4 regions of the Pseudomonas phytophila genome follow, and region 4 is predicted to be linked to each of the others. Evidence: predicted binding sites of a transcription regulator. Region 4 holds the regulator's gene; each other region holds the start of a gene.
What was found. The regulator FliA, encoded in region 4, starts transcription of late flagellar genes. The targets are predictions, from matches to a motif close to CTAAAGTTTNNNNNNNNNNNGCCGNTAA.

Region 1 (3,129 bases), 990 kb from region 4:
CCGATAGCGTAAGTGTCGTGACGATGCGGTGTGTAGCCGTGCCCGCTGAAGTAAGCTTCGATTCGTTCCATCTTGCGCGACTGCGGCGCACGCACCAGCCAGTCGCGTTTGGTTTCGGTGGCCATGGAAATTTTAACCTGCGCCCTGAGTCGCCCTACCATATACGGCAATCGCAACGAATGGCAGGGCGCTCAGCTCACAGGGCAAATCGAGAGACGAGCCTGTTCAAACCGACGGCCAGCTTCGACAGCTCGGTGCTGGCAATGGAGGTCTGGCTGGCGGCCGACGAGCTCTGGATGGACAGATCGCGAATACTGACCAGATTCTGATCCACCGACCGGGACACATGCGCTTGCTCTTCGGATGCCGTGGCAATCAGCAGGTTGCGTTCGTTGATGTCAGATACTGCCGACGCGATGTCGCCGATGGCGATATTGGCTTCCTGCGCGATGGTTAGCGTCAAGACGGCCTCACTGTTGCTCTGCACCATGGCCTGCACCGCTTTGCCTGAACCTGTCTGAATGCCTTTGACCATTTGCTCGATCTCAAGGGTCGAGGTCTGGGTGCGATGTGCGAGTGCACGAACTTCGTCAGCGACCACGGCAAAGCCTCGGCCCTGTTCACCTGCGCGCGCGGCTTCAATGGCGGCGTTCAAGGCCAACAAGTTGGTCTGTTCGGCAATCGAGCGAATAACGTCGAGCACCTTGGCGATGTCCTGGGTTTGCGTCGCCAGGCCTTCGATTTCAACGGTGGTTTGCTGCACTGTCTGGCTGAGTTGTTTGATCGATTTGATGGTTTCCGCGACTTTATCTTTACCGATTGCGGCGGATTTCTCCGAATCCTGTGTGTATTGCGAAGCGGCCACTGCGTTACGTGCGACTTCTTCAACGGCCGCTGTCATCTGGTTCACGGCCGTCGCGGCCTGTTCGGTTTGCATGTTCTGTTTCTGAATACCCGACAGCGATTCTTCGGTGATGGAGCTCATTTCTTCCGCCGCCGCTGCCAACTGACCGGAAGAGTCCGAGATATGCTGAATCGTGCTCTTGAGGCTCTGAAGCATGGCATCGGTCGAGAGTTGCAACTCGGTTAGTTCATCTTTGCCAGACACTTCGACGGTAGATCTCAGGTCACCTTCTGATATCTGCTTGATGGACTGCACCAGTTTTTTCACCGGTGCGCTGATGCTGCGGGTAAAGAGAAAGGCAATAAACATCGACAGAATAATTGTGCCAATCATGATCGCAATAGTGAACGTAAAACCCTGGTCGTATTGCGTTTGCGCGACAAGGCCTGATTGAGTGGCGCCGGCATCATTCACACTGATCAGATTATCGATTGAGGTTTGCAAAGCAGTCGCCAGCGGTACAGTGACGGTGTTGATATAAACAGTGGATTCTTGGGTTGAACGGGTTTCGCTTTGAGCAATTAATACATCCAGTGTTTCTTCATAACGCTTGAGGCCTTGCATGACATCGTTGTAGAGACGCTGTTCTTCTGGATCGGATACAAGCCCGGCGTAACCGCTTACCTGTTCATCCAGCTCTTTTTTCAACTGACCCATCTTGATGATCGACGCAGCTTTTTTGTCGTCCCCGTCAGCGGTGTAATGCAACGCTTCAAGCCGCAGGCGCAGTAGCGTGGCGTCTATCTTGCCCGCCTGGCGTATGCTGGGCAGCCAATCGGTTTCCAGCTCTACGGTGGATTTGTGAACCTCGCTGATCTTGTACAGCGAGAGGGTACTCAGGCCTAGCATCAGCAGGCAGATAGCGCCAAAACTGAGCAACGCTCTGGGTGTTAGTTTGAAATTTCTCATGAACATGAGTTCACCTGTAAGTAAGGTCAGAAACGGCTGAATGACTTAATGTCCATGTGCCATCACTCTTAAGCCTAAGATCTTAAAAAAGGTCACTGTATGCAAGAAATTTCAGAGGAGTGGTGATTGGTAAATTCAATCACGAAGATAGTCAAGTGTTTGAGTGAATATAAATATTTTTTTGACGTCAGTTTTAAGTTCTTTTCACGGTTGATTTTGTTAGTGTTTTCGCCGACCTGTAATGCGAATGTTTATTGTTGATAAAGATGCTATTACCAAAGTATTAAGCAAGGCGCCGGTTTGCCGGGGTGATTAATAAAGTAGTTGTTCAGCTTGGGTTCAGGAAGTGCAAACCGGTTTTAATCATAAGGAAAGGTAGTTGTGAAGGGGAGCACTCTTCGACCTAGGGTGGCTGCCCCCCGATCCAGCAAGCCGTGATCCCCTGGTTGACATGACAGCCCGCGCTTCACCTCAGCAAAAACACTCTACGCCAACTTCATTCCGAACGGGATAGACAGTAGATGCAGGACAAACCCTGTGACGAGGCTGAAGATGATCAGGTTCCGATAGCTCCGCTCGTTAAACCTCTTGTCGTAATGATTGACGATTGGGGCTGACGCGCTAACGGCCCAGGAGAGAAGTGAAGCCACCGGCCAGATCATGTCCCGACCTGCAAAGTAAAACCACGAGGAATTGCCGTGCCTGCCCGGATAAAAGATCTCTATTTCCTGATAAATCAGCGCTTTTATCATGATCGTTATAAGAAACAAGGAAAGCGCCCCCAGCAGCACGCGCGCGGCCAATGGTAGTCGTTTCTTGGTGTATAGCTCGGGGTGCAACGTCCAGATCAGCGGCTTATGGCAACGCAGACACTTCGCTTCCTTTACCCCGTTGGGCCGCACCTTGTTGTGCTTGCTGCAGTTTCGACACGTTATATCCAGTGTCCAGTCCATGCCCTTATGACAACTCACACACTCGCGCGACAGGCCTGGATTTACCCACTGGTTTACAGCACCACAGTGCTCGCAGTTCTTTTGTCTTGGTTCCATTGATCGCCAGACCTTGTGGAGATGACACCGCGCATTTGTCGGCGTTGTAGGACCGGCTAAACCCGGTCCTGCGGGTTCAGTTGAACCCGCAGGAAAGCATGAAGCCTTTACATCAGAACGCCAAACCAACCTTCACGCCATATTCATCGCGCTTGAGTTTGGTGTTGTCGGCCACATCCGAGTCCTGATCGAGCTTGTACTCGGTGCGGGTGTAATAAACACCCGCCGTCAGCGGCAGCGAACCGTTCTGGTTCATCAGGAAGCTGA
Region 2 (3,129 bases), 3.3 Mb from region 4:
TGATGGCGACAGCATGGAAGGCACCTTTCGCGATGGCGACTCGTTGCTGGTAGACCGGGGAATTACCGAAATCCGCACTGATGCGGTGTATGTATTCACCCTGGACGGCGATCTGTTCATCAAGCGCCTGCAGCGAATGACCGGAGGCGCGCTGCGGATGATCTCGGACAATCCTGTTTACCCCCCGATCATGATCGACGGCGCTGATCTGGAGAAAATCCATATTCAGGCGCGAGTGTTGCTCGTGTGGAATGCCAGGAAGCTTTGAGCCACTGAGCCTTTGAACCAGGCCGATGAATGCGCCCGCCGATGCGGGCTTTTTTATGGGCGAGCCAAAAAAGAGTACACACGTACTCTTTTTCTCTTGCCGTTCAGCTCATCGATATTTACTGTATGTATATACATAACGCCAAGGAGGACCACATGTCCAAGACGCAAACCAGAGCCCTTGCCCCCCCTACGTCGCTTGAACTGCTTGGGGCACGCCTTCAGAAAGTCATCACCTCCCCCGCCGCTCGTAAGGAGCACGCAGCGCTGGTCTACAAGGCCCCGGATGAGTCCCAGCAAGACTGGGATCAGATCATTGATGCCATCACCGAGACCGACGGTGTCTATGCAAACGTTCAGGAAGACGGATCCGTCCGCGTGTTCTGGGACGTACCGGCTCAAGATTGAGCAATCCCTTCAGAGGAATAGAAATATTTAGCAAATGCTATTGTATAAATATTTAGCCATTGCTAATTTAATCTCGTACCCATTCATTACCGAGTACGAGTCATGAAAATTTCAAAACACCACCCTCGCTGCCAGGTGTACCTGCATCCGGCAGCAGCTTCGAGTCCTGAGGCGGTTCGGGCTATCCAACAGCAAGTCGGCCTGCTTCTGATCATCACCCCGAAAAAACGACGTGAGTCGTGCAAACCAGCCAGTGCACATGAATTCAAACCTTGGGGAGGCGACGCGGCATGAGCCAGACACTCAATCAACTGCGGTCCGAATTTGCCACGCCTTGCCCGACTCTGAGCGCCGTTCGAGAGCGATATTTCTCCCACATATCGAGCGACCGGTATCTGATGCGCAAGATCAGCAGTGGCGCAATTGCCCTGAAAGTCACACGGCTGGGCGGTTCCAGCAAAGGACAGCCAGTGGTGTACCTGCACAATCTCGCGGACTATCTGGATGCTCAAGATCAATTACAGGCTGCATGACCCTTGCGAATGCCGCTGTCCGACAGCGGCATTGATTTCATTCTTGCAAAGCAAAGACTGGTGACCCACATCTGCGTTTCCAGCAAAAGTCATGCAGGCGATCAGCTAGCACGACATGTCTAAATCAATGCTCTTAACCAATACTGCTGATATTTAAGACTTTTTTCTGCTTATTACTGGATATTTCAAAATAATCAGCTAAGTGGCCTAAAGCTGAAACGTTAAACGTCGATAGGTTACTAACGTTTCCTCTCTCGACAGGCTATTCGCATGAATCTGAGAAATCTCAACATTGCCCCCCGATCGCTGCTCTGTTTTGGCTTTTTTGCCTTACTGATCACCGCTCTGGGCCTGTTCTCATTACAGCAGTCAGTTGGCCTGAAAGAATCACGAGAGGCACTGCAGGACAACGTATTGCCGACCGTTCAGACCATTGAGCAGATCAAGACCGATCTGGTGACCATCCGCCTGGGCAACACCGGCCTGCGAGCAGCATCAGACGCAGAAGGAGCCAAGCGCCAGCTTGATCGCATCAGCCAGGCACGTACCGGCCTGGAAACAGACGTGCGCAAGCTGAAACCTCTGTTGATCACGGAGGCTGGCCAGAAAGCGTTCAGCAGCATGGAGCGCAACCTGATGGCATACCTTGCCGTGCATGCGCGCTTTCTGGACGCGGTCGCCCAGAAGCGTGAAGACCTGATCAACGCAATGACCAACGCCACGGGTGAGATGACTCAGGCTGCGGAACAGTTGAGCAAGGACATCACCGAAGTTTCGCGCCTGGCCGACCTCAAGATGGCCGAGTCCGATGCCATTGCCGACCAGACCTATTCTCAATCTCGCAACGTCACCATCATCGCCATTATCGTGGCGCTGATTGCGACCCTCGGCCTGGCTGCACTGTTCACCCGCAGTCTGGTTGCCCCCATTGCCAAGGCATTGGCCGTTGCTCAGCAAATTGCTGCCAACGACCTTAGCAAGCCAATCGATGTAGACGGCAAGGATGAACCGGGCCGCCTGCTGCAAGCCTTGTCGGTGATGCAACAAAACCTGCGTCGTACACTGGGTGAACTGAGCGATTCGTCATCGCAACTGGCATCAACTTCCGAAGAAATGACCGCTGTCACTGAAGATTCATTGCGCGGCGTACAGCGTCAGAACGATGAAATCAATCAGGCTGCCACGGCCATCAACCAGATGAGCGCGGCCGTCGAAGAAGTCGCACGCAATGCATCGCTGGCCTCAACAGCCGCACGCGACTCCAGCCAGTCTGCAGAAAATGGCAGTAAGCGAGTTGGCGAAACCGTGAGCGTGATCAATGAGCTGCATCAGGCAGTCGGCGTCACTGCGGTTGAAATCGACGGGCTGGCGGTACAAGTGCAGGGCATCAGCGGCGTGCTGGATGTGATTCGTGGCATCGCCGACCAGACCAATCTGCTCGCCCTCAACGCCGCTATCGAAGCGGCACGAGCGGGCGAAGCCGGTCGTGGCTTTGCGGTGGTGGCCGACGAAGTTCGGGCACTGGCCCATCGTACTCAGCAGTCCACTGCCGAAATCGAAAAAATGATCGCCTCGATTCAGGACGGTGCCGGTAAAGCGGTCAGCGCCATGGGCCATAGCAGTGAGCGCGCACGCGCCAGCCTTGATGTTGCCGAAGCGGCTGGCCTGGCGCTGAAGGAAATCACTGCCGCTATTGTGCAGATCAACGAACGCAATATGAGTATTGCCTCGGCCACTGAGGAGCAGGCGCAAGTCGCCCGGGAAGTTGACCGCAACCTGACCAGCATCCGCGACCTGTCCCTGCAGACCTCGGCCGGAGCCAACCAGACCTCTGCGGCCAGCAGCGAGCTGTCGCAACTGGCGGTGGGCCTGAATCAGTTAGCGCTACGCTTCAAGATGTGAGGGTGATTTTTCTGTAGCA
Region 3 (3,129 bases), 510 kb from region 4:
TCGCCAAACGGCAGACTGGTGGGCGCGGTCCATTCTTCACGGACCAGCGTAATAGTGTCCTGAGGCGCAGGCAGGCCGTAGAACGCCGGACCGTGGAGGCTGGCGAACCCTTCCAGTTTGTCCAGTGCATTACGTTGCTCGAAAGCCTCAGCGTACATCTCGATCGCTGCATAGGCGGTGTAGCAGCCTGCACAGCCGCAAGCGTTTTCCTTGGCATGCTGGGCATGCGGCGCCGAATCGGTGCCGAGGAAGAACTTCGTGCTTCCACCGGTAGCTGCATCAAGCAGCGCGGTCTGGTGCGTATTGCGCTTCAGAATCGGCAGGCAATAGAAGTGCGGACGAATCCCGCCCACCAGCATGTGGTTGCGGTTATAGAGCAAGTGATGCGCAGTAATCGTGGCGCCGACATTGGCCGAAGCCTGATTGACGAACTGCACAGCCTCAGCGGTGGTGATGTGTTCAAACACCACTTTGAGTGTCGGGAAGCGTTCAACGACACGCGTCAGGTGTTCATCAATGAAGATTTTCTCGCGATCAAAGACGTCGATGTCGCTACGGGTCACTTCTCCGTGTACCAGAAGCGGCATGCCGACTTCGGCCATTGCTTCGAGAACAGGGAAAATCTTGTCGATGCTGGTCACACCCGAATCGGAGTTGGTGGTCGCTCCGGCCGGGTACAACTTGGCAGCATGGATAAAGCCGGTGGCTTTGGCCGTGCGGATGTCTTCCGGCTGTGTCAGGTCGGTCAGGTAAAGCACCATCAGCGGTTCGAACGGGCTGCCGGCAGGGCGAGCCGCCAGGATGCGCTGACGATAAGCGTCGGCCTCCTGAGCATTGCGAACGGGCGGTACCAGGTTAGGCATGATGATTGCGCGGCCAAAAGTGCGCGCAACGTCAGCAACGGTGTGGGGCAAAACAGCTCCATCGCGGAGGTGTATGTGCCAGTCGTCGGGACGCAAAAGGGTCAGGAGGTCGGACATTGGGGATTCCAGGCGGGTCAAACTCGCTGGGAATGCTACCGGAAAAGACTCTCTCAGGCACCCGCTATCAAGTTTTGTAGGAAGTTACCGATAGCCCGTTGTAGGAAGTCTTTTTGTTATGCAGTCATTTTTTAGTGGAGCCTCCCGTGCGCCAGCGATATCTAGCCCTGCTCAGCGTGTTCGCCAGCTTCCCGGCCATGGCAATGACTTTCCAGACCCGTCTGGAAAGTATTGAGTGGAAAGTGGAAGGCGATCAGTTCGAGTGTCGCCTCAGCCAGCCCATCACCGATTTCGGTGCGGGTGAGTTCGTGCGTCGTGCAGGTGAGCAGGCCACATTCCGGATCAAGTCGGCCGGCGGCATGGCGGGCGGCGGCTCGGCGACCCTTTTGGCCGCGGCTGCGCCATGGCAGCCGGGGCGCGGCGATATCAATCTGGGTTCAGTCAAAGTCAATAATGGTGAATTTCCGTTCAGCAGTTCGCAGGTACAGGCCAGTCGGCTGATCAGCGGTCTGATGGAAGGTCGCAGTCCGGTCATCCGCCATTACTCCCGTGATGCTGCTGGTACCACCGAAGTGCGCCTGCTACCGGTCAAATTCAATAAAGCCTTCAGCGATTATCAGCAGTGCGTCACCAAACTGCTGCCGATGAACTACGACCAGGTCAAGCAGGGCGAAGTCGGTTTCCCGGGCGGAGGCATCGATCTTGATGCGCAAGCCAAGGCTCGCTTGCAAACCATCGTGGCCTATCTCAAAGCCGATCCGACGGTTAATCACGTCGAACTGGACGGACATTCAGATAACAGTGGCAATCGCCTGACCAATCGTGACTTGTCCCGGCGTCGCGCCCTGGCTGTCATGGATTTTCTGAAGGCTCAAGGCATTCCCGAAGAGCAGATTACTCTGCGTTTCCACGGCGAACGCTATCCGCTGGTGCCTAATACCAACAACGCCAACCGTGCGCGCAACCGTCGCGTAAACATCCATCTGGAGCGTATTGCGCCGGATGAAAGACCCGCTCCTGTTGCGTTGAACACGGCTCCCGCGAAAATCTGACGACGACTCGCCACTCGTCGCCAGATCGACATAATCTGTCGCTTCATCGTCAGAAGCTGTCGCGCTACTGTAAATCACGCCGTTTGAGCGGTAGAATCACCGGTTTTCCGTACAACCCGGTGGAGTGATGGCATGGCGGACGTAAACAAGGTAGTTCTCGCGTATTCCGGTGGCCTGGATACTTCGGTAATCCTCAAGTGGCTGCAAGATACGTATAACTGCGAAGTAGTGACCTTTACCGCTGACCTGGGTCAGGGCGAAGAAGTCGAACCCGCACGCGCCAAGGCAAAAGCCATGGGCGTCAAAGAAATCTACATCGATGACCTGCGCGAAGAGTTCGTGCGTGATTTCGTGTTCCCGATGTTCCGCGCCAACACCGTCTACGAAGGCGAGTACCTGCTCGGTACCTCTATCGCTCGTCCGCTGATTGCGAAGCGCCTGATCGAAATCGCCAACGAAACCGGCGCTGACGCCATTTCCCACGGCGCTACCGGTAAAGGTAACGACCAGGTTCGTTTCGAACTGGGTGCATACGCACTGAAGCCTGGCGTGAAAGTCATTGCCCCATGGCGCGAGTGGGACCTGTTGTCCCGCGAGAAGCTGATGGACTACGCCGAGAAGCACGCGATCCCGATCGAGCGTCACGGCAAGAAGAAGTCTCCATACTCCATGGATGCCAACCTGCTGCACATCTCCTATGAAGGCGGCGTGCTGGAAGACACCTGGACCGAGCACGAAGAAGACATGTGGCGTTGGACCGTGTCCCCGGAGAAGGCTCCGGACACCCCACAATATCTGGAGCTGACTTACCGCAACGGCGACATCGTCGCGCTGGACGGCGTTGAGATGACGCCTGCCACTGTGTTGGCAACGCTCAACCGTATCGGTGGCGAGCACGGTATCGGTCGTCTGGACATCGTCGAGAACCGTTACGTGGGTATGAAATCCCGCGGCTGCTACGAGACGCCAGGCGGCACTATCATGCTGCGCGCTCACCGTGCCATCGAGTCGATCACTCTGGACCGCGAAGTGGCTCATCTCAAAGATGAGTTGATGCCCAAGTACGCGAGCCTGATCTACACCGGTTACTGGTGGAG
Region 4 (3,129 bases):
TGGTGGGTATCCTTTTCAGTGCGCGTCAAGAAACCATCGACACGACGCGCCAGCTCACGAAACTCATCAGCGCTGACCTCACGGCGCATGAAACGCCCCCAGTCCGCACTCAAGGCCTTGGCCTCGTCGTTCAGACTGTGCATCAGCGGGGTGCTTTCTTCGACCAGGTCCATGGTGCGGTTGGCCGCGTTTTCCGTGAGCCTGACGACATACGACAGGCGCTCGGTGGCATCCGTGATCTGGGACACCTCTTCGGCTTGCGGCATGTTCGGGTCAATCTGGAAGTTGACGATCGCGCTGTGCAACTCGCGCGTCAGCTTGCCGATTTCTTGATACAGGCCACGATCCCGAGCCTGGTTGAGCTCATGGATCAGTTGCACGGCGTCGCCGAAACGGCCTTTTTCAAGGCTCGCCACCAGCTCGGTTGCGTGTTTTTTCAGGGTCGATTCAAACTCGCCCATTGACGTTTCGTTGTTCTCCATAAAGCCCTCGCGGCATACATCAGCTATTTACGCGCTCAAAGATCTTGTCGATCTTTTCTTTCAGCGCCTGAGCCGTGAATGGCTTGACGACATAACCGTTGACGCCGGCCTGAGCCGCTTCAATGATTTGGTCGCGCTTGGCTTCTGCGGTCACCATCAACACCGGAAGGTGCTTGAGGCGCTCATCGGCACGCACTTTACGCAGCAGGTCGATACCAGTCATGCCAGGCATGTTCCAGTCCGTTACCAGAAAGTCAAAGGAACCACTTTCCAGCATCGGCAACGCGGTAAGCCCGTCATCGGCTTCGGACGTGTTGGTGAAGCCCAGATCACGCAGCAGGTTTTTAATGATCCGCCGCATCGTTGAGAAGTCATCAACGATGAGGATTTTCATGTTCTTGTCCAATTCGACCTCCAAGCAGTCTTTGACGCGTTCAGCACCTGAACGCGCTGTTCAATCAATACCGGCACAGCTCACATCGGCTGCACGTAAACGACGGGCTTGGCAAATCAACAACTATGGAAACCGCACAGCAAATCCACGGACTGCATGAAAGCTATTGCTTTTAACAGTCCGTGGCGCGAATGCCTGTATGGCTCCAGCCTTGTCCACTGTCCCACGTAACGCTTTGCACAGCCTGCTCACACGAGACACACAATCACCAGGGATTGCGTACCACCTGTCAACGCGCTCGCCACTCTCCCAAACGCCCTCGTAAACGAGCTGCGCACTGGCTGTGTAACTGGCTGACTCGAGATTCGCTGACCCCCAGGACCTCACCGATTTCCTTGAGGTTCAGCTCCTCGTCATAGTACAGCGCCAAAACCAGACGTTCACGCTCCGGCAAGTTGGCAATTGCATCCGCCAACGCAGCCTGGAAACGTTCATCTTCCAGGTCGCGCGACGGCTCAAGCGAACCGCTTGCGCCATCCTCATGCAGTCCTTCATGTTCGCCGTCCTGCAAGAGGTCGTCGAAACTGAAGAGGCGACTGCCCAAGGTATCGTTCAAAATCCCGTAATAATCATCGAGACTCAATTGGAGTTCGGCCGCAACCTCGTGATCTTTAGCGTCACGGCCGGTTTTTGCTTCAATTGAGCGAATTGCGTCACTCACCATGCGCGTATTGCGGTGAACCGAGCGAGGAGCCCAGTCTCCCTTGCGCACTTCATCGAGCATCGCACCCCGGATTCGAATCCCGGCATACGTCTCGAAACTGGCACCCTTGGTGCAATCGTACTTGGTGGAAACTTCCAGCAAGCCGATCATCCCCGCCTGAATCAAGTCTTCGACCTGAACACTGGCAGGCAGGCGCGCCAATAAATGGTAAGCAATGCGCTTGACCAGCGGAGCATACCGCTCGATCAACTCATATTGCGAGTTTCGGGACGCTTTGCTGTACATCTGATAGCCGCTCGCGGTCATTGAACAGGCCCTGCACTTGTCTGGTAAACCAGTCGCTCAACGAAGAACTCAAGATGTCCACGTGGGTTGGCAGGCAGCGGCCAGGTATCGACCTTCTGCGCAATGGCCTTGAATGCCAGCGAACATTTAGAGCGTGGGAAAGCTTCGTATACGGCGCGTTGTTTCTGGACGGCCTTACGCACACATTCGTCGTAAGGCACTGCACCGACATACTGCAAAGCGACGTCCAGGAAGCGGTCAGTCACCTTGGTCAACTTGGCGAACAGGTTGCGCCCTTCCTGCGGACTCTGGGCCATGTTGGCCAGGACCCGGAAACGGTTCATACCGTAATCGCGATTGAGCAACTTTATCAGGGCGTAGGCGTCAGTGATGGAAGTGGGCTCATCGCACACCACCAGCAAGACTTCCTGAGCAGCCCGGACAAAGCTGACCACCGACTCGCCGATACCGGCGGCCGTATCGATGACCAGCACGTCAAGATTGTCGCCAATGTCACTAAATGCCTGGATCAGGCCGGCGTGCTGCGCCGGGCTCAGATGAACCATGCTCTGCGTGCCGGAGGCAGCAGGCACGATCCGGATCCCGCCCGGGCCTTGCAACAAAACGTCGCGCAGCTCACAACGACCCTCCATCACATCGGCGAGGGTGCGTTTAGGCGTCAGCCCCAGAAGGACATCGACATTCGCCAGGCCAAGGTCGGCGTCCAGCAACATGACGCGCCGGCCGAGTTCGGCCAAGGCCAGTGAAAGGTTCACTGACACGTTAGTCTTACCGACGCCACCTTTGCCGCCGGTCACCGCGATCACCTGTACGGGATGCATGCTGCCCATTTAATTCTTTACCTTGTCTTGCGTAGACCGAAGCCAGATTGCAGGCGACACGCTCAATGAAGAGCAATGCCAGGCAGACCACCGATGCAGGTAACTCTCAATAGTTCGCTTCACTTAACCGACCCGTTTGTTGGGGTTGTGGTAAAGGTCGGCGAACATATCCGCCATGGCCTCTTCGCTTGGCTCTTCTTGCATCTGCACGTTGACCGCGCGTGTCACCAATTGGTGGCGGCGTGGAATGTGAAGATCGTCAGGAATTCTAGGCCCATCAGTGAGATAGGCAACAGGCAGCTCATGACTGATCGCAAGACTGAGCACTTCACCCAGGCTGGCGGTTTCGTCCAGCTTGGTCAGGATGCATCCGGCCAGACCACAGCGTTTGTAGCTGTGATA

Region 1: K3169_RS25710 (methyl-accepting chemotaxis protein) is a predicted target of FliA. The motif match lies at 1,859-1,886, and genes of this name have one in related genera.
Region 2: K3169_RS06260 (methyl-accepting chemotaxis protein) is a predicted target of FliA. The motif match lies at 1,416-1,443, and genes of this name have one in related genera.
Region 3: K3169_RS23480 (flagellar protein MotY) is a predicted target of FliA. The motif match lies at 1,047-1,074, and genes of this name have one in related genera.

What each region holds. Positions count from the first base shown of each region.
Region 1 is NZ_CP081201.1:5,673,499-5,676,627, reverse strand. It holds gene K3169_RS25715 (AraC family transcriptional regulator) at 1-125, opposite strand, end outside; gene K3169_RS25710 (methyl-accepting chemotaxis protein) at 197-1,819, opposite strand; gene K3169_RS25705 (hypothetical protein) at 2,299-2,862, opposite strand; gene K3169_RS25700 (outer membrane beta-barrel protein) at 2,975-3,129, opposite strand, start outside.
Region 2 is NZ_CP081201.1:1,427,240-1,430,368, reverse strand. It holds gene K3169_RS06275 (XRE family transcriptional regulator) at 1-268, shown strand, start outside; gene K3169_RS06270 (DUF1654 domain-containing protein) at 424-675, shown strand; gene K3169_RS06265 (pyocin activator PrtN family protein) at 966-1,208, shown strand; gene K3169_RS06260 (methyl-accepting chemotaxis protein) at 1,479-3,110, shown strand.
Region 3 is NZ_CP081201.1:5,186,860-5,189,988, reverse strand. It holds gene pyrC (dihydroorotase) at 1-980, opposite strand, end outside; gene K3169_RS23480 (flagellar protein MotY) at 1,127-2,032, shown strand; gene K3169_RS23475 (argininosuccinate synthase) at 2,165-3,129, shown strand, end outside.
Region 4 is NZ_CP081201.1:4,678,841-4,681,969, forward strand. It holds gene K3169_RS21145 (protein phosphatase CheZ) at 1-482, opposite strand, end outside; gene K3169_RS21150 (chemotaxis response regulator CheY) at 502-876, opposite strand; gene fliA (RNA polymerase sigma factor FliA) at 1,166-1,906, opposite strand; gene fleN (flagellar synthesis regulator FleN) at 1,903-2,736, opposite strand; gene flhF (flagellar biosynthesis protein FlhF) at 2,851-3,129, opposite strand, start outside.